4 regions of the Brevibacillus sp. HB1.3 genome follow, and region 1 is predicted to be linked to each of the others. Evidence: riboswitches for the same ligand, from Rfam matches in the RefSeq annotation. Region 1 holds a riboswitch; each other region holds the start of a gene.
What was found. A riboswitch is a leader RNA that binds a small molecule or an ion and turns the genes downstream of it on or off. The one in region 1 is predicted to bind cobalamin.
Positions count from the first base shown of each region.

Region 1 (4,574 bases):
ATCGTTTTCCAACTCGCCGATCGTCAGGAGCGCATGGACGTCGAGGTCATCTGTCAGCAGGCTCGGCAATTGACTCTCCTTCGCAAGCAGCACACTCTCATTCCAGTGGATAGAGGGACTACCGGCAATATACCGCTGGAACGCGTGTGGTCTCGACAGAAGCACATGCAAGACAAATAAGCCGCCTAGCGAATGTCCCAAAATCGCTTGCTGCGTCCGATCGATGGGGAAGTCGTTTTCGATGCTAGGCTTGAGCTCCTCCTCTAAAAAGGTGAGGAACTGCTCGGCTCCCCCCATCCGTGGCCACTCGGCTCCTTTTGGGCTGCCAGGAAGCTCTGAGGCGGGAACTTCATACGTGTAATCATAGAAACGGGCAGGATGGTATGGGTCGTCTGTTGGATAGCCAATCCCGACGACGATAGCAGGATACACGCCAGTTCGTTCAGGGCCACGTGATTGTATCCGTATCGCTTCGGTCATAGTGGCAAAAACAGAGTTGCCATCTAGCAAATATATGACGGGAAAGCCTGATTCCGGAGGGGGATCGGCAGGTGTACTTACGAAAATGTGATACTCACGCTCTTGATAAGTCATGATTCTACGGTAGGAACGAGGTATGACGACAGGTTGATAGTCGGTGCTTTTCATGAGGGCGAATCTCCAATCTCTCCAAGGCTAACCAACACACACAAAATCTATTATATGAACGAGAACCAGAGATTGGCAATAGCCGAAAAAGGAGAATAGTTAGTTTTCGAAAAGAGCCCATACTGAGCTTGACTCCTACGATATATTGAGGTAAAGTAAGTTTTACCAACTACATATTGATGCGGTAAGGTGTTTACCAGCCAGATTTGGTAGACTTAATAGGGAAGTCGGTGAGAATCCGACGCGGTCCCGCCACTGTAATGAGAGAGTTCCATTTGCGAAAGAAGGCCACTGATCATGAAGGATCGGGAAGGCGAAAGTGGAGCGATGATCCAAAAGCCAGGAGACCTGCCTAACCGCTTGCACTGTTTACCCTACGGGAGATAGGGAAGTGTTCGAGCGCTCAATTCGCATTGGCGAATTGCTAGATGGAAGTCATCACGCGCATTCGGCATGTAAACGTCGGATGCGCTTTTACTTTGGCTAAATAACGTACATACAGAGTAAAAATAGTAAGGATAGGATGAGGGACATGCTAATCGCTTATGATTCAAAAACAGGAAACGTGCGACGATTCGTCAACAAAATTAATTTGCCACATGTGGAAATTGATCAAGATATGGTGCTGGACGAGCCATTCATTTTGATCACATACACGACGGGATTCGGACAAGTGCCGGACAAGGTGGCGACGTTCCTGAAGCGAAATCATGTCCATCTGCGCGGGGTATCTGCCAGTGGCAACCGCAACTGGGGAACCAGCTTTGCCAAAAGTGCGGATACGATCGCGAGCCAATATGGTGTTCCGGTGATTTCTAAATTCGAACTGTCCGGTACCGGCCGTGACGTGGAACAATTTACGAGTGGGGTGGCAGCAATTGCGGCATATTGAATTGAACAACGAACTGATGCAGCGTGGCAACGACGGATTTTATCAACTGGAAAAGGATCGGGAAGCGGTTGCGGTCTTCATGGAAGAAGTGCAGTCCAACACGATGACTTTTGGCAGTGTCAAAGAACGCATGGACTATTTGATCGAGAATGACTTCTATGAAAACGTCTATGAAACATACACGGTTGAGCAGGTTGATGAAGTTTTCCGTTTGGCCTATGACGTCGATTTTCAATTTGCTTCGTATATGGCTATCTCCAAATTTTATAAAGATTACGCTTTGAAAACGAACGATAAATCGATGTACTTGGAGCAGTATCCAGACCGGGTGGCCGTTGTGGCACTGTCCCTTGGACAAGGTGACTTTGAGCTCGCCAAGCGTTTAACGGTCTCCATGATGGATCAACGCTTGCAGCCGGCGACGCCAACCTTCCTGAACGCAGGCAAAAGCCGCCGGGGAGAAATGGTTTCCTGCTTCTTGCTCGAAATGGATGATTCACTGAATTCCATTAACTTTATTTTGGGAACTTGTATGCAGCTATCCAAAATTGGCGGCGGTGTAGCCGTGAACCTGTCCAAGCTTCGCGGACGAGGAGAGCCGATCAAAGGCGTCGAGGGCGCGGCAAAAGGTGTCATGCCGGTTCTCAAGTTGTTGGAAGATGCATTTTCCTACGCGGATCAAATGGGGCAACGCAAAGGCTCAGGTGCAGCGTACTACAACATCTTCGGCTGGGATATCAACGAGTTTCTCGATTGCAAAAAAATCAATGCGGATGAAAAAGCCCGCATCAAAACGTTGTCCATCGGCCTGATCGTACCAAACGTGTTCTACAAGCTGGCTGAGGAAAACAAACCATTGACTGTGTTTGCTCCGTACTCCGTGTACAAAGAATACGGTGTGCATCTGGATGATATGGACCTCGATGAGATGTACGAGGAGCTCTTGGCAAACGAACGCATTAAGAAAAAGACCGTAATGAGCGCACGCGAGATGTTGACCAAAATCGCGATGATCCAAATGGAATCGGGCTATCCGTACATCATGAACAAAACGAATGCGAACAACAACCATGCGCTGAAAGATCTCGGTTCGGTAAAAATGTCCAACCTGTGCACGGAAATCTTCCAGCTACAGGAGACTTCGACGATTACCAATTACGGCGAGATGGATATCATTCGTCGCGATATTAGCTGCAATCTGGCATCGCTCAATATTGTCAACGTGATGGAACGCAAAATGATCCGTGAATCCGTCCACGAAGGAATCGAAGCCATTACAGCCGTGAGTGACATGACGCGCGTAGAAAACGCTCCAGGCGTTCAAAAGGCCAACCGCGAGCTGCACTCCGTAGGTCTCGGTGCGATGAATCTGAACGGCTATCTGGCAAAGAACAGAATCGTTTACGAAAGTGAAGAAGCAAAAGATTTCGCCCGTACGTTCTTCATGATGATGAACTTCTACTCCTTGGAAAAAAGTATGGAAATTGCCAAGGAAACAGGCAAGACCTTCTTGGGCTTTGAACAATCGGAATATGCAAAAGGCACTTATTTTAACAAGTACGTGACGAACGATTACAGCCCGCGGACGGAAAAAGCAAAGCTTCTCTTTGAAGGAATGCACATTCCGACGCCAGCGGATTGGGCGGATCTACAGCAAAAGGTGCAAAAGCATGGCGTTTATCATGCGTACCGTTTGGCGATTGCACCGACACAGAGCATTTCCTACATTCAGAATGCGACTTCTAGCGTGATGCCGATTGTTGAGCATATCGAAACGAGAACGTATGCCAACTCTACGACGTATTACCCGATGCCGTACTTGTCTCAGGAAAACTATTTTTACTACAAATCGGCGTATGTGATCGACCAATTCAAAGTGATTGATCTGATTGCGGAAATTCAAGAGCACATCGACCAAGGAATTTCGACTGTGCTGCACGTGAACAGCAACATTTCAACCAGAGAACTGGCTCGCTATTATATTTACGCAGCGAAAAAAGGTCTGAAGTCGCTCTACTATACGCGGACGAAGCATTTGACTGTAGAAGAGTGCATTAGCTGCGCTGTTTAGTGAACGCGATTATAAAAGAAAAAGCATCAAGCAAAAAGAGAAGAGGAACGCCATATGAAAGCAGTCAATTGGAACAGGCCGGACGACGATTTTACGATGACGTTTTGGAATCAAAACATCATGCAGTTTTGGACGGATGATGAGATTCCGTTGTCAGATGACAAGATGGCCTGGATGGAGCTCAGTGCGACTGAACGGGATACGTATAAAAAAGTATTGGGCGGTCTCACCTTGCTGGATACGATTCAAGGCGGAGTAGGGATGCCGAAGATCATGGAGCATGTCGATGGACTGCAAAGAAAAGCGGTTCTCGCATTCATGGGCATGATGGAGCAAATCCATGCCAAATCGTACAGCAGTATTTTTACAACGCTGGCATCGACAGAGGAGATTGACGGTATTTTTTCGTGGGTAGAAAACAATCCACATCTGCAAAAGAAAGCGGCCCTCATCTCCAAACGCTATCAAGAAATTGAGAAACCGAAAGACTTGTACATGGCGATGGTAGCGTCCGTCTTCCTGGAAAGCTATCTGTTTTACAGCGGCTTCTTCTATCCGCTCTATTTGGCGGGTCAAGGAAAGATGACAAGCAGCGGGGAAATTATCGACCTGATTGTTCGTGACGAGAGCATCCACGGACTCTATGTCGGCGTTCTCGCGCAGGAAGTTTATCAAGGTCTGAGTGTGGTCGAGCAGACCGCAGCAAAAGAGGAACTGTATGCCCTTTTGCATGAGCTGCAAGAAAATGAAGAGGCCTATACGACTTCGTTGTATACCGAAATCGGATTGGCTGACGAGGTTCATGCCTACGTGCGCTACAACGCGAACAAGGCATTGATGAATCTGGGGCTGGACCCGCTCTTCCCGGAGGAAGAAGTGAACCCAATCGTGCTGAACGGCATTCGCACGCAGACGAAGCAGCATGACTTCTTCTCGAAAAAAGGAAATGGTTATGTCCGTACG
Region 1 covers NZ_JABMIT010000001.1:995,940-1,000,513, reverse strand. Annotated here, with positions in the region: gene HPY31_RS04710 (alpha/beta hydrolase) at 1-648, opposite strand, end outside; cobalamin riboswitch at 819-1,018, shown strand; gene nrdI (class Ib ribonucleoside-diphosphate reductase assembly flavoprotein NrdI) at 1,181-1,540, shown strand; gene nrdE (class 1b ribonucleoside-diphosphate reductase subunit alpha) at 1,527-3,611, shown strand; gene nrdF (class 1b ribonucleoside-diphosphate reductase subunit beta) at 3,666-4,574, shown strand, end outside.

Region 2 (6,229 bases), on a different contig from region 1:
TCGGCCCTGTGTAACGGTAGCGAGCAATTGAAAAGGATATTGCTCTACATTATAGGCACACAGTGCAATCCAGAAGCCAGGCAGAAAGATTGCGATCCAAAATCCCCCCAGTCGCAGCATGCGTTCCAGCCATACATAGGTAACAGGATATTGATCGTCTTCAGGAGTTTTGATCAGTTCCAGCAAGGTTACAGGTGCCACGATGCACAAGGGCGAACCGTCTACCAACACGATGACCTTGCCTTGCAGCAGCATGTAGATCGCAAAATCAGGACGTCCCGTATAATTAACCAAGGGAAACACCGAACGAGTGTTGTCGCTCAGCATTTTTTCCAGAATGGCGCTGTTCACAATTTTTTTTGACGTACATTTGCGTAGTCTTTCGCGCATCATCTCTACCAGATCTTCAGATACCCCGTCTGTGATATACATTATGCCGACTCTTGTGCGTGAACGCGTTCCGAGAATAAAAGGCTCATAAGCCAGGGTAATGGTTCGCATACGCTTGCGAATGAGAGCAACGTTCGTGGAAATATCCTCAACGAAACCGTCCCGGGGACCTTTGATCGAAATCTCCGTATTGGCTTCCTCAGTGCCGCGCTCTGGCCGCTTAGAAATATCCCAGGCGAAGGGAGGAGTATCACCAATAAAAATCAGCAAATCTCCAGCAAAAAGTCGCTCAATCCACAGCTCTGAATCCGTGAAAAGGGGGATGAGGGGCAGAGAGCGCAAATCCCCCTCAGTCAGGAAGCGCTCAAGCTGTGGCAATGCTGTATCCTGTAATTGACGAATGTCTGAAAGCCCTTCACAATAAAGCATCAACACAGGCTGATCCTCGGTTGTGACCATGCTCATAAAAATAATGTCCGCACAATGCGCGAATTTTTCCCGCAGTTCCTCTTCAAGGGTCATAAGGGGTCTCCTCCTGTCTGGATGGTTTGCGCAGGGAAATCAGGATGAGTGCGAGTGTGACAATGATCATAAGGACGAAGTAAAGCGGATAGTATACGTGCGTGAGGAAGGAAACGAACTGCATGTCGCTATACGGGAGGCTGGTAAAGGCGATCATGCTCCCCCCGAGAAACAGGATCGTGTATTTGCGCTGTTTTCTGGTATGGATCGTGAGTAACTCCCCCAGAAGCAGCAAGCAGATAGTGATTCGAATAAAAGCGCCAGAGAGCCACTGGAAAATCGAGAAGAACTCCATATTTTCGATGTCTTTTCCAATGGTGAGGAGCCGCCATTGTTCAAATGCCGGAAAACGTTGACGGGCAGATTCGACAGGTCCGAATTCTGCAATCGCCCCTGTCAACGGACTGAGTGTCAACAGAACCGTAATGCCGAGCATAACGAAATAGTGTACGAGGCGGAGTGGCTTGCGGATGTGATGCTGAAGCAATAGCAACAGAAACAGCTCGGTTATACCACCGCCAAAGTAGAGCATCCCCATTATCAGAGGACGATAACCGTTCTGGAAAAGCGGTAGTAAAAGACTATAATCCTTTTTGGGAATATTGCCAAAAGCGACAAAAAATCCAAGCAACACGACGATAGGCAGAAGTATTACTGCTGTAATTCCAACAGAGGTTATTCCCCCGATAGCTGCGAGCACACATAAGCCCATCAAGGCGAATGCAGTCACCCATTCGGGTGTTCGAGGCAGATAATTGACGGTAGTCCATGTCTGGGTATCGATCAGATTGGTTAACGCCATCAAATACAGGCAGATCATGATCGGAGTGAGCAAAAGGTGGCTGACAATATTTCCTGTTCGCTGCTGAAGCCATTCATACAAGGCTTGTTGTTTTATTGTTCGATTGATCACAAACAATAAATACACCCACAAGGAAAAAGGAATACCAGCAACCAACACGCTCAACCAAGCATCTCTTCCGGCTTTACTCAATAAGAGGGGAATGACGGTTACGTGGTTCGTAATGCCGATCGTCAGCATCATCACCATAATGGCTTGACCAATCCCGATTTTTCCGTCCACTTTCATGAAAGACTAATCCCCCTGTGCGTGGTGGTGCTGTTAGGATTTGCCTGCTTACTTGGAAATATGTATCACGTATAAAGGTTACATCCTCCCGAAAAAGTATGGTATTCTACTATGAGGTAAAAAGGTAGAAACGGAGTAAGGAGTGCAGCCGATGTATCAGCTCATAAGAAAATATCTGTTCCAGCAAGATGCGGAAGAGATTCATGAAAAGACAATTGGTGCCTTAAGGCTGGTGGAGGATTCTGCTCCAGGCAAAAGCATCCTGAAGATGATCTATCAGGTAAAAGACCAGCGGTTGGAGAACAAGCTGTGGGGAATGACGTTTCCGAATCCAGTCGGACTTGCAGCGGGTTTTGATAAAAATGCAGAAGTCTATCATGCGTTGGGTGCTCTTGGTTTTGGGTTTGTGGAAATCGGGACATTGACGCCGCAGGGGCAGCCAGGCAATCCAAAGCCCCGATTGTTCCGATTGCCGGAACATCAAGCTGTCATTAACCGGATGGGCTTCAACAATCACGGTGCGTATCTGGCTTCCCAGCATTTGGTCGATTACGCATACTCAGATGTTCCGATTGGGATTAACATTGGGAAAAACAAAGTAACGCCGAATGAAGAAGCGGCCGTCGATTATAGCAAATGTATGGACATGCTCTATGCATACGGTCACTATTTCGTGATTAACATCAGCTCTCCGAATACCCCGAATCTTCGTGACTTGCAGGAAACGGAGAGCTTGCGTCATTTAGTGCGTGCAGTAAAAGAAAAGGCAACTGAAATGGAAGGGCGTTCCATCAAGAAAAAGCCGATTTTGCTAAAAGTAGCGCCAGACATGTCGGATGAGCACATGCGCGATGTTGTTCATGCTGCTGTAGAAGAAGGCATTTCCGGAATTATTGCTACCAATACGACACTGTCACGCGAGGCCGTTTCCGGACATCGATTTGCTGAGGAAGCGGGCGGACTGAGCGGAAGACCTCTTACAGAGCGTTCCACAGCTTGGGTGAAGGAGATTTATCAAGAAGTAGGAGACAAGGTACCAATCATCGGTGTCGGCGGTATTTATAATGGGGAAGACGCCTACGCGAAAATCCGGGCAGGAGCCAGTCTTGTTCAGGTGTACACGGGGATGATTTATCAGGGCCCAGGTATTGCCAAGCAAATCAACAAAAAACTGCTCAAGCTCATGCAACGAGATGGTTTTAAACATATTAGTGAAGTAATTGGCGTAGACGCAAAAGAATAGATAGAACAAAGTACGCATAGGTAGATGGTTCCGTTTGTAGTGGGTCATCTACTTATGCGTTTTCGCTTATATTCTTCCGATTTATGTAGTGATCCGGTATAATGATGTGGGACAAACATGAATTGTCAGTCAATTGTATATAGTCGGCGTTAGGTGCCTTTATGTGACACATAAAGGGTAACAGGGAATCGGGTGAAAGTCCCGAGCGGTCCCGCCACTGTAACCAGGGAGCTCTCTTTGAGAAGGAAACCACTCATCTTCGTATGGGGAAGGACAAGGAGCGCATAGATCTGGAAGCCAGGAGACCTACCTAGTAGCCACACCCACAGAACCTTCGCGGAAAGGAGCGGTGAATACGAGGCAATGAGGCTGTCTAATCAGTCTGTTGTTTTGTGTGCACATCTCGTCCACTGATGGATGGGATTTTTTTGTTTGGAGGAAAGAATGAAAGTCAGTGAAGGAGGATAAACATGAATCGATCTCGTCTCGTATCTACTTGTTTGATGATCGCGGGCTTTGTCTTGTATTTTTTGCTCAATGAACCTGAGACAGGACATGCGATGCACATCATGGAAGGGTATTTGCCATTATCCTGGGCCTTATTTTGGTGGGCTGTGTTCTTGCCATTCTTTATTCTTGGGATTCGCTCGATTAACAAGATTGTAAAAGAACATCCCGAGATGAAGCTCCTTATTGGCGTTGCAGGAGCATTTGCATTTGTTTTATCTGCACTGAAAATCCCTTCGGTTACAGGCAGCAGCTCTCACCCGACTGGAACGGGCCTTGGCGCGATTATGTTTGGGCCTTTTGCGATGTCTGTGTTAGGGAGTATGGTGCTCTTGTTTCAAGCCTTGCTTTTGGCGCATGGAGGTTTGACTACACTAGGGGCAAATGCTGTATCCATGGCAGTGGTAGGACCCATGGTGGCATACGGAATCTATCGGTTGATTATGAAAGTGGCCGGAAGTCAGCGTCTGGCGGTTTTTGCGGCGGCGGCTTTGGCTGATCTCGCTACCTATGTGGTGACTTCGCTTCAACTGGCACTCGCATTTCCAGCTGAATCTGGCGGAGTGTTGGCCTCATTTGCCAAATTCGCAGGAATTTTTGCGTTCACGCAAGTACCGCTCGCTATTAGTGAAGGTCTGTTGACCGTTCTTGTTTGGAACTGGTTGTTATCTTATAACGCAAAAGAGCTTACACAGCTTCGTTTGCTCAAACGGGAGGAATCGCTGTGAAAAAAGGATGGAACTGGCTTTTACTCTTGGGGGTAATCGTACTGGCTACTGTCCCGCTATTGCTGGTGCAAGACTCGGAATTTGGCGGCGCAGACGGCGTGGCAGAGGAAGCGATCAAGGAAATCGCTCCGAACTACGAACCTTGGTTTCAACCGCTGATAGAACCGCCAGGGGGAGAGACGGAGAGTCTATTGTTTGCGGTGCAGGCGGCGTTGGGAGCGGGAGTGGTTGGCTACGCCGTGGGCTTGTACAAAGGTCGGTTGGATAAACGGAAAAAATGAACGGGTTGCAGCTTGATTCTCTCTCTTATCAAAACAGGCTAAAACATCTGCCGCCAGCTCATAAGCTATTGCTGGCGAGTGCAATGCTACTGCTCGTCCTGGTGGGACATGTATGGATGCAGATGGCGGTCGTGGTTTGGATGACGGTATGGGTAGTGGTGTATGCTCGTATTCCTGTCCGTATCTACTGTGCCTTTATGATCGTGTCACTCTCGTTTTTCGCGGCGGGGCTCCCTGCTCTATTAATTGAAGGGGCGAGAGCAGGAGGAGTTCAGGTCCAGGTTGCGGCAGCATGGGAATTCGGTTCGTATGTGCTCTATGTGCCGATGTCCTCTTTCAGTAAAGTTTGGATCTTATTTTGGCGGACCATGGCGAGCTTATCTTGCTTTGCTTTCCTTTTGTTTACCGTGCCGTTTGCCGAAATCTTGCAGGTGCTTCGCCGGCTTCATATGCCTGTTCTTGTGACTGACTTATTAATGATCATGTATCGGTTTATTTTTGTGTTGGTAACGATTTCTCACCAGCTCTGGATTGCCCAACGTTCGCGCGGAGGTCATCGCGGCTTCCGGGCGACACTTCGGGATGCAGGGGTTCTCGTTGCGCAATTGTTTGTCAGAGCGATGCGTAAATACGAAGCGCTGCACAAAGGAATGGCGGCAAGAGGCTTCGGGGAGAGCATGCAGGTGCTTTCGTTTCATACCCATGCCCGCTCGCGCCGCTATGAGTGGGAAGCAATCGCAGGCTGTATACTGCTGGTGCTGCTTGAGTGGTGGACAGGAGGTTGGCGGTTATGACATCACGATTGTTGGAGTTCATCGATTTGCAGTACACGTATCCGGGAGGGCGGGAACCAGTCCTGTCAGGGCTGTCCTTATGGATTCCAGAGGGGAAAAAATGTGTTCTTTTGGGGCGGAATGGCTGTGGGAAGTCGACCCTGTTCTTGCATGGAAACGGGATCATCGAGCCACAGCAGGGACAGGTGCTGTGGAAGGGGAAACCGCTTGTCTACAAACGGGCCGCATTGCAAGAGATGACGCAAAAGGTTGGCTTGGTCTTTCAAGATCCCGAGCATCAGTTGATCGCAAGCACAGTCGCGGAAGATATATCTTACGGTTTATGCAATCAGAAGCTGCCTGTGGACGTAATCCGGGCCAAAGTAGAAAAGGTGCTGGATGCATTCGGGTTAAAAGAGCTGGCAGAAGTTCCGATTCATCATTTGAGCCTGGGACAAAAACGACGACTGGCACTCGCAGGGGTCATGGTCATGGAGCCAGAGCTTTTGCTATTGGACGAGCCTACTGCGTATCTGGATCGCTATCAGACCAAAAATTTGCTGAGGGAGCTCGATGCCATTCACCGGCAAGGAACGACTGTTTTGATGGCAACTCACGATATGGATATTGCGTTTGAATGGGCCGAGTGGATTTGCATCATGGATGAAGGCAGGCTTGTGTTCGCAGGAGATCCG
Region 2 covers NZ_JABMIT010000005.1:347,223-353,451, reverse strand. Annotated here, with positions in the region: gene HPY31_RS14620 (spore germination protein) at 1-912, opposite strand, end outside; gene HPY31_RS14615 (GerAB/ArcD/ProY family transporter) at 902-2,002, opposite strand; gene HPY31_RS14610 (quinone-dependent dihydroorotate dehydrogenase) at 2,154-3,245, shown strand; cobalamin riboswitch at 3,380-3,573, shown strand; gene HPY31_RS14605 (energy-coupling factor ABC transporter permease) at 3,716-4,480, shown strand; gene HPY31_RS14600 (energy-coupling factor ABC transporter substrate-binding protein) at 4,477-4,761, shown strand; gene cbiQ (cobalt ECF transporter T component CbiQ) at 4,758-5,555, shown strand; gene HPY31_RS14590 (energy-coupling factor ABC transporter ATP-binding protein) at 5,552-6,229, shown strand, end outside.
Region 2: it holds a riboswitch for cobalamin, as region 1 does, so the genes downstream of both, HPY31_RS14605 (energy-coupling factor ABC transporter permease) here and nrdI (class Ib ribonucleoside-diphosphate reductase assembly flavoprotein NrdI) in region 1, are expected to answer to the same signal.

Region 3 (6,229 bases), on a different contig from region 1:
AAGGAAAGTTGGACTGCAAGCGGCGGTCTCGGTGGTACATGATCCGCTCTTCCATTTCCTCATCGGTGATTGGAGCGGTCGCGATGTAAACACCTGAGGAGCCCAAATGTGCCGCGTATTTTTCGGCAAACGTGCTTTTTCCGCTGCGTGCTCCACCTGTTATCAGTACGATCATGCTTTTGTCTCCTTACACTTGCGACTGCAAAATAATTTGCGGCAAATGATGGACAGGATGCTCCATGACAATCGGTCTGGTTCCGTATACAGCCTCTATTCTGTCACTTTGCAAAATGTCTTTTGGTGTGCCGACGCTTATCTGCTTTCCTTTATGCAGCATCAAAATACGATCGCAGTAGAGGGAGGCCAGATTCAGATCGTGCAGCACAGCAATGACCGTCACCTGTGTCGTCTTTTGCCATTTTCGCACGATATCCATAAGCTGAATCTGGTACCCGATATCGAGGTAAGTCGTGGGTTCATCGAGCAACAGCACCTGAGGTCTTTGGATCAATGCCTTCCCCAAAGCTACGCGCTGCTTTTCCCCACCACTCAACTGATCCAGTGTGCGCTCCTCCAAATGTTCAAGGCCGAGCATTTGTACGATTTCATCAATGAGCGATGCGACATCCTGCTTTTCTTCCCCCAGCCAATTCTGGTAAGGAAAGCGCCCCATCTCCAACACCTCTCGAACACGAAAGCCGACTGGCGGTAGCCCCTCTTGCTCCAATACAGCCAGTATTTTGGCAAGCTCTTTGCGTGGATAGGAATGAAGCTTTTTCTCCTGAAGCAAAATATCTCCTGCATCTGCCTTGATGACCCCTGAAATCATTTTCAGCAAGGTGGATTTACCGCTTCCATTTGGTCCGATAATGCCAAAAAATTCTCCCTTGTCCACGCAAAAATCGATTCCGTGCAAAACTGGCGTATCCTGATACGATTTTTGCAAGCTGTGCACATTGATCATTGCATACGTTACCTCTTCCTAAAGCGTTTATTTTGCTTCAACAAATACGCGAAAAACGGTGCACCCAGAAATGCTGTCACGACACCGAGCGGGATTTCCGTTGGACTTAGCAGCATTCTGGCGAGAGTGTCGGCCCACAGCACATAAATACCACCACAGATCGCGGCCATCGGCAGTAAAATTCGATGGTCGGGACCAACCAGCATACGCACGAGATGCGGTACCACCAGGCCAACGAACCCGATAATTCCCGCGATAGAAACCGCCGCTGCCGTCAGGAGAGTCGAGACGACCAGAACCACTAGCTTCGTTCGATCTACATGGACGCCGAGATGCGCAGCCTGCCGCTCTCCTAACGCAAATAGGTTCAAGGAACGCGCATAGCTTACCAGCACGATTCCGCCTATGACCAAGTAAGGAATCAAGACATACGTAAAGGCCCAGCCCCGAAATGACAGGCTACCCATCAGCCAGAACACGATCTCATTCACCGTCTGGTCGGATAGCGACACCATAAAGGAAACGAGTGAGCCGAGAAAAGCCTGCACCACAACACCAGACAAAATCAGGGTCTCCGTTTGCAGCTTTCCTTGGGTGTTCGCCAGTCCGAGTACGATCCATAAACTGAGGAGTCCTGTAAGAAAAGCGACAACAGGCGTGCTCCATGCACCCAAAAAGCTGATTTGCAAGCCAAACAGGATCAAAAAGGCTGCTCCGACAGCAGAACCTGATGCCACGCCCATCGTAAACGGATCTGCGAGCGGATTTCGCAAAACTCCCTGAAAGCCCGCTCCCGCAAGAGACAAGCAGGCGCCAATCAAAACAGCCAATACAACGCGTGGAAAACGAACCTTCATGACAATTTGCTCAGATGACTCCGGCCACGTTACGGTGGTCCACTCAGACAAGCCAGGGATTTGATGGAGCAGGATGAGCCATACTTGCGAAATGGGGAGATGTGCCGCCCCCATCGAGATACTGATGACTATTGATGCCAGGAGGACGAGACAGCTGACTCCTCCCCATAGGAACAATCGTTTCTTCATTTTATTTCACCAAGTCTGGGTAAATCGCCTTCGCTACTTCGATCAAGCCTTGTGTAATACGCGGACCGGGACGGGACAAAATATTTTGGTCCATGCCAAAGATTTGTTTTTCACGAATCGCCTTCATTTTATCCCAGCCATTACGCTTGGCGATCATATCCTCCAGCTTGACGCCAGTCTTTTCATCGGTAATTCCGCTCGCATACAAAATGACGTCTGGATCGTTTTGCAAAATCTTTTCTTCACTGATCGGATTCCAGCCCTGTGTGTCAGAAGCAATGTTTGTCGCTCCAGCCAGTGTGATGAGTTCGTCCATGAATTCACCCTTTCCGACTGTCCAGCCTGGGGAAAACTCAAGGTATACCTTTTTCTTCTCTTCCGGTTTTACATTTTTCACTGCCTCTTGAACGTACGCGATATCCTTCTTCATTTGCGCGACGACTTTTTCGGCTTGTTCTTGTTTGTTAGTGATAACTCCCATCGCCAACACATTGTTTAGGATGTCATCCATCTTTGTTGGATGGGTAATATAGACGGGCATCCCGAGAGATTTGAGCTTGTCAGCCACTGGCTTCTCCATCGAAATCCCACCCACGACCATATCTGGCGTTTGAGCGAGAATCGCTTCTTCATTCGGTTTGACGACGCCGCCAATTTTCGGTTTTGCCTTCGCCGCTTCTGGATAATCATCATAGTCTGAGACAGCTACAATCCGATTTTCCAAGCCTAATGCGAACAAAATCTCTGTCTCGGCAGGTGATGTGGAGACGATTCGCTCAGGAGCTTTTGCAAAGGTTACTTCTTTTCCTGTCGCATCCTTGACTGTCAACGGATACGTTGTTTGTTTTGCAGGCTGCTCGGCTGTATTCTCTTGCGGTGCTGTCTGCGGTGCACTTGTTTGTCCACCAGGTGCTGGCTGGCTGTTATCGTTACCCGCACAACCTGCGAGGCTCGCCGCAACTAGTAGTGGGATCATGAATCGCAAAGAACGTTTCATATGTAGAACTTCCTTTCTGCGTGTCTGATTGACTGTACCTTCCAATAAAAAAAGCGACCCTTGCTTCCATTCGGAAATCAAAGGGTCGGCACCTCAGGGCAAACAGACAGGATGGTCTGCTTCCTGAAATAGGCCGATCCTTTCCGCGAAGGCAACAGGCACGAAAACAAACAGGCAGGTCTCCTGGCTTACGGCTGTGGAACGAGCCGATTTACAGTGGCGGGACCGCGTCGGATTTTCACCGACTTCCCTTTTCACCCGATCTTTTTGAGAAAGACGAGGCACCTATTTGCTGTTACGTTTTGAAATTATCACAGTCCATGACTCATCCTACATCATAGCATTCCTTGGATGAAAAAAGAATGACAAATACGTAAGCCAATACTTTCTTGCCTGCTAAAAATGAAAACGCCTGAACAAAAAGTTCAGGCAACTGGAATGCTTTTGGCAAAGCTTTTACCCTCGTTTGTGCAAATAATCCAGAATGCCCATGGCGCACACCTGAAAATCGAGCTTGAGTACTTCGAAAACTTCGTGGTCATCACTGATGCCTTGTGACTGTAGATGCTCAGAGACTCGTTCCAATAACTTACGAGACAGATCAGCATATGCTTGTCCAGCAGCAAGTGTTGATTCTCCTTCCGCCACAAACACAGGGAGCCACTCGCGTATTTGGCGGTACACATCGTCTACCTGTTCAGACATCCCAAAATGACCAAAGTAAATGCGATTCAGATTGCGCGCTCCAAATCGACGTAGAGACGCTAACATGGCATCCGGATCAAACTGATTCGGAGAAGTAGATGGTAGCACGAGGTGCATGCCGTCCTTTTTAAGCTGCGGATAAAGTACACCTGCCGTATCACCTGTGAACATGCCGCGGCTAATGGGATCGTAGATGCTGAAGTGATGATTGGCATGCCCTGGTGAATCCAGAAACTCCAACACACAATTCGCTCCGATCTTTAGTGTATCCCCGTCTCCACGAATCAAAATCCGCTCTTCGGGAACAGCTTCAATCGGATCAAACAATCTATCAAAATCATCATGATACACCGCTCTCGCTCCTGCGATCAGTCGGCTTGGATCAACGAGGTGACGTGCACCTTTTGGATGGACAACGATCTTTGCGTTTGGGCAATCCCTTAGAAAAAGTCCCACTCCTCCCGCATGATCCAAATGAATGTGCGTCACAATGATGTATTTTACTTGTTCCGGGGTAAAACCGAGCTTGGCGAGGCCGGCCTTGATGTATGGGACGGAAGGGCTTGGCCCTGTTTCGACCAAAGTCAGTTCTTCTTCAGCGATGACATAAGTCCCCGTGCGTTCCGCCCAGCCCATATCGAAACCGTCTATTAAATGGATGCGCTCCCCTAAGGAAATTGGCTGTGATGATTGCATGTAAATGCTCCTCCTTTTCAAAGGTGATTTTGTTGCGAGAATATTTACACTTTATCACCTATTTGGCACGCACTGGGAAAAACAACACAAATTCTTCATCTTTTCATCGTAATATGAGGGTAGTAAAAACAATTCCTTTACCTGGAGGGGTGCAAAATGGGTCAGCTTTTTTCTGAGTTACGACCTGAGCATGAGAAGTTTATCAAGAAGCAGCGAATGTTCTTCGTTGCCTCTGCTCCGATGGACACAGATGGTCACGTGAATCTTTCACCGAAAGGGTACGATTCCTTTCGCATCCTATCGCCTACGGAGGTGGCCTATTTAGACCTGACTGGAAGCGGAAACGAAACCAGTGCACATCTACAGGAAAATGGCAGGATTACACTCATGTTTTGTGCATTTGAAGGCCCCCCTCTCATCATGCGCTTATTTGGCAAAGGAGCGGTTATTCTCCCAGATTCACCTCGGTGGGATGAGCTGGTAAAGGACTTCCCGCTTCTGCCTGGTGCTCGGCAAATCATTACCGTAAACGTACAGGAAGTAAAGACTTCTTGCGGCTGGGCTATCCCCTTCTATTCCTACTCAAAAGAACGCGACACCCTTCAGAAATGGACCTTGGCTAAAGACGAACAGGAACTGCTTGCTTATCAAAAGGAAAACAACGTAGTAAGCATGGATGGCTTGCCAACGCCCTTGGGACAAAAGCTTTTTCCCGCAGTAGGTGGGGATAACGAAGCGTAAAACGCAAAGAAGCTGCCTTGCTCGCAGCTTCTTTGCTTGAAAACTCTTTACTTGCTGGTATAAATGACCACTGCATCGCGGAGAAACGCGGCTACACCTGGCTGTTCCTTGTCATAGTAAGCAGTAAAGCGCGGGTCATCGACGTACATCTGGGCAACACCTGCGTGCGCTTCTTTGCTTTAGCTGTCCCAATAAAAGCTTAGCCATTGACGGTGAAGATCTGCTGCTTTTTGCGCTAATTCATGGGCAGGATCACCTGTCGAAAAAGCCTGCGCCAAGGTCTCGTGCAGCTCTGCGTTCAATTTCTCCAGCGCGGCATACTGTTCTTCTGTCATGCCTTTGACCATCTGATTCGATTTTTCGATTTGGTCATTTCCGTATTTTGCTCGAATTTCTGCCCCGTACTTCTCTTCATTCTCATCAATCATCTTTTGCTTGAAGCCTTCAAATTTTTGTTTGTCCGTCATCGTACCTGTCCCCTCTCTCTGTGCTAGTGTCAAATCGACATTGGCGATTAACGCATCCAATTGCGCTCGCCTTTCCAGGAGCTTCTCGCGGTGCTCCCACAGTGCTCGGTCAGCATCAAAGGTTGGTGAATCCAGGATCTCCTTGATCTCCTCCAAGCTCACACCCAGCTCGCGGTAAAAAAGGATTTGCTGCAATCGATCAACCTCAAGCTGTCCGTAAATGCGATACCCTGACGAATTGATTCTCGCCGGCTTGAGAAGGTCAATTTCATCGTAGTATCGGAGCGTCCGGGTGCTGACACCCGCCAGGAGTCCTAGCTTTTGCACCGTATATTCCATCTTCATTCCTCCTGACAACTTGATCGTACACATTTACGGACCGTCAATGTCAAACACATTTTCACAAAAAATTGGCGTTACTTCATTTTCATTATTTGCTAAAATATAGGTAAAGCCATACAAGGGGGGGACTTCGATGCTCTATATCATCGGCTTCATTGTAGCCATAGTCGGTGCTGGATGGGGATTAACAGGGTTGCTCAGTCTTAAAGCAAGAGATAAACATGCTATCACCCATTACACTGATGATGCTTATGCCCAGCAAACCTTGTTC
Region 3 covers NZ_JABMIT010000003.1:119,265-125,493, reverse strand. Annotated here, with positions in the region: gene cobU (bifunctional adenosylcobinamide kinase/adenosylcobinamide-phosphate guanylyltransferase) at 1-175, opposite strand, end outside; gene HPY31_RS08155 (ABC transporter ATP-binding protein) at 188-964, opposite strand; gene HPY31_RS08150 (FecCD family ABC transporter permease) at 973-2,010, opposite strand; gene HPY31_RS08145 (ABC transporter substrate-binding protein) at 2,012-3,007, opposite strand; cobalamin riboswitch at 3,164-3,311, opposite strand; gene HPY31_RS08140 (MBL fold metallo-hydrolase) at 3,464-4,408, opposite strand; gene HPY31_RS08135 (pyridoxamine 5'-phosphate oxidase family protein) at 4,565-5,149, shown strand; partial or broken gene HPY31_RS08130 (MerR family transcriptional regulator) at 5,197-5,955, opposite strand; gene HPY31_RS08125 (hypothetical protein) at 6,092-6,229, shown strand, end outside.
Region 3: it holds a riboswitch for cobalamin, as region 1 does, so the genes downstream of both, HPY31_RS08145 (ABC transporter substrate-binding protein) here and nrdI (class Ib ribonucleoside-diphosphate reductase assembly flavoprotein NrdI) in region 1, are expected to answer to the same signal.

Region 4 (6,229 bases), on a different contig from region 1:
CAATACGAGATAGCGTAAAAATAAGAATAATGGACACGAGGGAGCCTGTAAAAGCGCCAAAGGTTAACGCATACTGCCCGTACATGCTGAATGCTCCGAAAATAATTACCGAAGTAGCTCCAACGGAAGCACCTGAAGATACGCCTAACACATACGGATCAGCCAGGGAGTTGCGAACTAACGATTGGATCGCTACTCCCACGACAGACAGACCTGCGCCGACGATCGCCCCCAAGAGTACACGCGGAAAGCGAATATCCCAAATAATGGTTTGCTCCCCTTTGGACCAGTCCACCTCAATCCATTGAGTCAACATCGGAATTTTTGATAAGGCGATTTTCCATACCGTAGTCGGCTTAATCTCCACCGATCCGAGCGTAACTGCGAACGTAATCGAGAGGAAGAGTCCGACCAATAAAGTAATGATGATAGAAGGTAACTTGATCTGTTGCAGTGCTATTCCCTCCCTTAAAAGGGGCGTACTCTATTTGAATTTATCCGGGTAGAGTCCTTCCGCCAAAATTTTCAGCGCAATCGGTGCACGAACGCCTTCAGAAGCCGCAGACAAGGGCAATACCATCAGTCGTTGATTTTTAATCGCCGGGATATCCGCCAGTTCTTTTTTGGTCAAAAGGAAATGACGCTTTTGCTCAACAGTTCTATCCCCGTAGTCTACGATAATAATCACGTCTGGATTGCGACTCACTACTTGCTCCCAACTGACCTCTGCCCAACCCTTTTGAATATCGTCAAAAATGTTCTTGCCGCCAGCAGTCTTGATTAAAGACGTCATGTAGTTGTTGGCTGCTGTGAACGGTTTATCTTCCCCGTTGTCGTACACGAACACTTTCAGCGGCTCGTCCACCTTGCCAATTTTACTAAGCGTTTGGTCCATTTCACTCTTCATTTTATGGATCAAATCATTGGCTTTGTCTTCCACACGGAAAATGCGTCCAATATTCGTAATGTCAGCAAACACATCGTCAATAGTCGGTCCAGGCATGCTAGAAGACGCTTGCAGATACGATTTGATGCCGACCTTTTCCAAATCCTGCATCGATCCTACTCCCTTTTCACCGAATCCGCTTTTCCATCCGGCGTACACGAAGTCTGGGTTCGCTGCCAACAGCACTTCTTTCGTAGGATACTTGTCAGACAGTACCGGAATCTTGTCGTAATCTGCTTTTAACTCTGGAAGAATTTCATCGTCCAGGTAAGCGGTTCCGACCATTTTATCAGCCAGGCCCAATGCCAGCATGATTTCCGTGACGTGTTGGTTCAATGTCACGGCACGCTCAGGTACTGTTGGATAGGTCATTTCGATGCCATTATTGGTGAGTGTTACAGGCTTACTCTCTGCTGCTGGAGCAGCCGTTTGTTCTGTTTTGGCTGGGGCCTGCGGTGTTGTAGTGGAACCGCAGGCTGAAACCAAAAGCATGGTAGCTGTCAAGATACCGAAAGCTAGTCCTTTCATTACTGTATGTGTTTTGTTTGCATGAAACATCTGTAATCCCCTTTTTCTTTTATAAATGTTGTAGTAAATCAAATGCTTCCACAAAAAAAGCACCCCCCATTTCAATCGGGAGGCGCATGACAAACGTAGATATAGCCATAACAGGCGCAAAGGCGCCCTTTTATAGACTGCTTCCACATCTGCCCCATCCTCGTGGGTCGATTGTAAATGATCGCATGGCAGGTCTCCTGGCTTACGGATCAACACACCTAGCTACCTTCCCATTTTTTGTCTCGCAAAAAACAGTGGCTATTCGCTAGGCGCTCCTCGTTACAGTGGCGGGACCGCGCCGGTTTTTCACCGGACTTCCCTTTTAAGCTGACGGCATATGCCATCCAGCACCATTCGATACGTATTCAATTTTCATGATTTTTCATTCGTTGATAGAAGTCAGTTTTTTCGGGAACTGCGTGAGTATTTCAACGCCTGTTTCCGTAACCAAAACATCGTCTTCAATCCGCACGCCGCCTACTCCTGGCAAATAGATGCCCGGCTCGATGGTAAAGACCATTCCTGGACGAAGCACTTCTTGGTTCTGGCTGTGAACAGACGGATATTCATGTACATCCATCCCTAGTCCATGCCCAAGGCGGTGCATGAAGTATTCTCCGTAGCCTTTTGCAGTGATAACGTCACGAGCGGTTTTATCCAAATGCGCAAATGTCACACCGGGACGAATCTCAGCAATTGCCGCTTCGTTAGCAGCCAAAACTGTCTCGTAAATTTCTTGTAGCTGGGCACTGATCTCGCCTACAGCAAAGGTACGAGTAATATCGGATACATATCCGTTCGCAGCTACCCCGATATCAAACAAAAGCAAGTCGCCTTCTTGCACTTGGCGCGTTCCTGGCTTCCCATGTGGCAAAGCGGACTTCTCCCCTGCCAACACCATGGACGTAAAGGATGGACCTTCTGCACCCAAGCGCTTCATCTGGAATTCCAGCTCCGCTACGATTTCTGTCTCGGTCATGCCTGTCTTGACTTTTTTCAAGGTCTCACGCAAGGAATCCTCGACCAACTGAACAGCGTGCTTTAGACGATCCACTTCGTCCGCGGATTTGATCAAACGCATTTCACGCAGTGGCTCTTCCACGTCCACATAGCTCGACGCCAGAACAACTTGTCCAAGTGCTTCATAGCGCTCGACAGTCATATGACTTTTCTCAATTCCGAGCTTCGCCAAGTTCGCTGGCAACACTTGCTTGAGAATTTCATACGGATTTTGGATATCCGTATGTGTATGGATATCTTGAACGAACGAAGCCTCTGCTGCTGCCTCACGATCAAGAGCAGGTACAATTAAGGAAGGCTTTCCTTCAGCAGGAATAACCAGACCCATAAAACGTTCATGCGGGTCAGTAAAAAATCCGGTCAAATAGTAGACGTGCTTGGGAGAGGTAATCAACACCGCGTTCAGCTCTTGCTCTGTCAAAAACGTGTGGAGCTTCGAAATGCGCTCTTGAAACAACTTCTTCACCCTGCTTTCACCAATTATTCTATTGCGAGAATACCACTTCCCCATCAAAAAAAGAAGAGTTCAATTGCAAAATCTACTTCGGATCGGACAACCTAAGGGTGGGGTGAAAACAAAAATGGAACAAATACTCGTCCATCAGGATGGCAAGCAGTTTGCTTTTCACATATCGGGGAAAGGCCAGCCGTTATTGTGTATCCATGCGCCATGCATCGGCTCTATCAATTTTGTTTATCAGCAAACACTCGCAGATACTTATCAGCTCATTGTCCCTGATTTGCCCGGACATGGTGATAGTTCGCCCATGGAGAAGCCCTATTCGATTGGGGAATTGGCAGAACGACTCCATAAGCTGATCCCGTCTCTCGGCATTGAGCGTCCCTTTATTTTGGGGTACTCCCAAGGTGCTTCTATCGCCCTTGAATATTGTCTTCGCTATCCTGATCATGCACGAGGCGGTATACTCGTGAGCGGTTTTTCTGAAGTGAATGACCTGTATTTGCATGGACGATTCTGGATGGCGCAGGCATTGTCGATGCTTCACGGAGTTCCTCTTCTTGCCCGTTCCATTGCCTCCTCACATGTCAATAGCCCAGAAATGCGGGAAAAATGGACGGCGCACGCCTCCAAAACAGATCCCACTAGCTTAAAATACCTTTACGGTGCCGGTCATCGCTATCAATGTACAGAGCGTCTAGGCGAGATCCAGCTTCCGATTTTACTTGCCTATGGCGAACAAGATAAACGTATGCATCATTATGCGCAAATGCTTACGATGAAATTGCCAAAAGCAAGACTCGAGATGATCCCAAACGTAAGGCATCAGGTAATCACGAAAGCTGCGCCTGCTTTCAATCAGTTGTGCCGCACCTTCATGGAAGAGGGATAAATAAGAAAGACAGAAGGACGGTATCTCCATTCCCTTCTGTCTTTTTACAATTGGACTAGCTCTTCATCCGCGGGTCAAGTGCATCACGCAAGCCGTCCCCAATTAAGTTAAAGCCGAGAACTGTCAGCATGATAGAGAGCCCTGGAAAAATAACGGTCCATGGTGCTTTCTGAATGTACTGACGTGAATCAGCGAGCATTTTTCCCCATTCTGGTTCTGGCGCTTGTGCTCCCAGTCCGAGAAAGCCAAGTGCAGCTGCTTCAATAATTGCTGTTGCGATCCCCATCGTCCCGGTCACAATGATGGGTGCGAGGCTGTTCGGCAAAATATGCTGCATGATAATCCGGGAATTTTTCATTCCGATTGCCCTTGCGGCCATGACGAATTCCTCTTCCTTCAAGCTCAATACACGGGCGCGTACTAACCGCCCAAATGTCGGAATGTTAATAATCGCAATGGCAATCAAGGCGTTTTGCAAAGATGGCCCCAAGATGGCAACCACAGCGATTGCCAAAAGAATACTCGGAAACGCAAGCATAATATCAAAGAGACGCGAAATGATCGTATCGATCCATCTGCCATAGTATCCTGCCAAAAGACCGAACAAGGTCCCTACGAGAACGGAGCCAATGACAGAGAACGTCCCTACCCACAAGGAGATTTGTGCCCCATAAATAACGCGACTAAAGACATCACGACCATTGTAATCTGTTCCAAACCAATGCGCTTCAGAAGGTGGCTTGTTTTTCATCACGAGCTCGCCTTTGTCGTACGGATACGGAGCAATCCATGGAGCTAGTACCGCCACAACAATGAAAAACAAAATGATCCCGAAGCCCACCAACGCCAGCTTGTTTTTTCGCAGTGTCCTCCATGCATCCTTCCAAGGAGAGACTACTTCTTCATGCTTCACTTTTAAAGGTACTACCTGATCTTGTGGTTGTAATTGTGGTTGTGCCATGTCTCTTCGTCCCTCCTTAGCGATATTTGATTCGCGGATCGATATAGGCGTACAGAAGGTCGACCAAGAGATTGATCAGGACGAAAATCGTCGCGATTACAAGGATACCGGATTGGATAACCGGATAGTCACGGTTTCCAATGGCGGTCACAATATAGCGACCAACTCCTGGCCATCCAAAGATCGTCTCTGTCAAAACGGCTCCACCCAGCAACAACCCTGTTTGCAAACCAATTACCGTCAAGACAGGGATCATTGCATTTTTCAGCGCATGCTTGTACACGACCCAAAACTGTGTCAGCCCTTTTGCACGAGCGGTTCTGACATAGTCAGCACGCATGACTTCCAGCATACTCGAACGAGTGATACGTGCAATGATCGCCATCGGGATTGTACCTAACGCGATTCCCGGCAGGATCAAATGCTTGATAACTTCCCATAGCTGATCCCAACGACCAGCCATCATCGTATCCAGTATATAAAAGTGCGTAATTGCCTCTATGGGATTACGCGAATTGTCGCGACCAACTGATGGCAGCCATTTCAGTTCTTGGGCAAACACCCATTGCTCCATCAAACCTAGCCAAAAAATCGGCATGGATACACCAACCAAAGCGATCAACATCGCACAGTAGTCAAACCAGGAGTTTTGCTTCCACGCAGAAAGAATCCCTGCATTTACACCGATAAACACCGCAATCAGCATGCTCACAATTGTAAGTTCAGTCGTCGCCGCCAAATAAGGCATGATTTCATCTGAAATCGGCGCATTCGTTTGCAATGATTCCCCAAGATTTCCACTCAAAATATTTTTCATATAATCGAAATACTGTATGTACCACGGATTATTCAATCCCAATGCTTCTCGTATGTCTGCAATCGCTTGTGGTGTTGCCTTTTCTCCCAAAATCGTCAAAGCCGGATCACCAGGGATGGCACGAATAATGGAAAAAACGATGATTGACATGCCCACTAAGACAGGAATGAGCATTAAAATTCTTCGAATGCTGTAAGCTAGCAATGCCATCTCCTCGCCTTCCTGCATAAAATAATGGCTAAATGAATGAAAGGAGGGTAAGAAGAGGTATGCACTCCTCTTACCCTTTTCCGATGAATCAGCTTACTTGAAGTCTACCTTTTCCAAACTTTCAGATCCTTTTGGATGCGGGTTGTAGTCTACGATATTCGCTTTTCCTGCCAATGCTGGTGTAGAGTGTGCCAGCGGAACCATTGGCACATCTTTGAAAATGATCTCTTGTACTTTTTTGTACATTTTTTCGCGCTCTGCTTGGTCTGGGGTTGACTGTGCTTTCATCATCAATTGATGTGCTTCTTCGTTTGCCCAGCGTGTATAGTTGTTGCTTCCGATGTTGTTTTTGTCGAGCAAGACAG
Region 4 covers NZ_JABMIT010000015.1:59,369-65,597, reverse strand. Annotated here, with positions in the region: gene HPY31_RS25890 (FecCD family ABC transporter permease) at 1-415, opposite strand, end outside; gene HPY31_RS25885 (ABC transporter substrate-binding protein) at 485-1,504, opposite strand; cobalamin riboswitch at 1,675-1,874, opposite strand; gene HPY31_RS25880 (M24 family metallopeptidase) at 1,887-2,981, opposite strand; gene HPY31_RS25875 (alpha/beta fold hydrolase) at 3,106-3,876, shown strand; gene HPY31_RS25870 (ABC transporter permease) at 3,932-4,837, opposite strand; gene HPY31_RS25865 (ABC transporter permease) at 4,854-5,864, opposite strand; gene HPY31_RS25860 (ABC transporter substrate-binding protein) at 5,958-6,229, opposite strand, start outside.
Region 4: it holds a riboswitch for cobalamin, as region 1 does, so the genes downstream of both, HPY31_RS25885 (ABC transporter substrate-binding protein) here and nrdI (class Ib ribonucleoside-diphosphate reductase assembly flavoprotein NrdI) in region 1, are expected to answer to the same signal.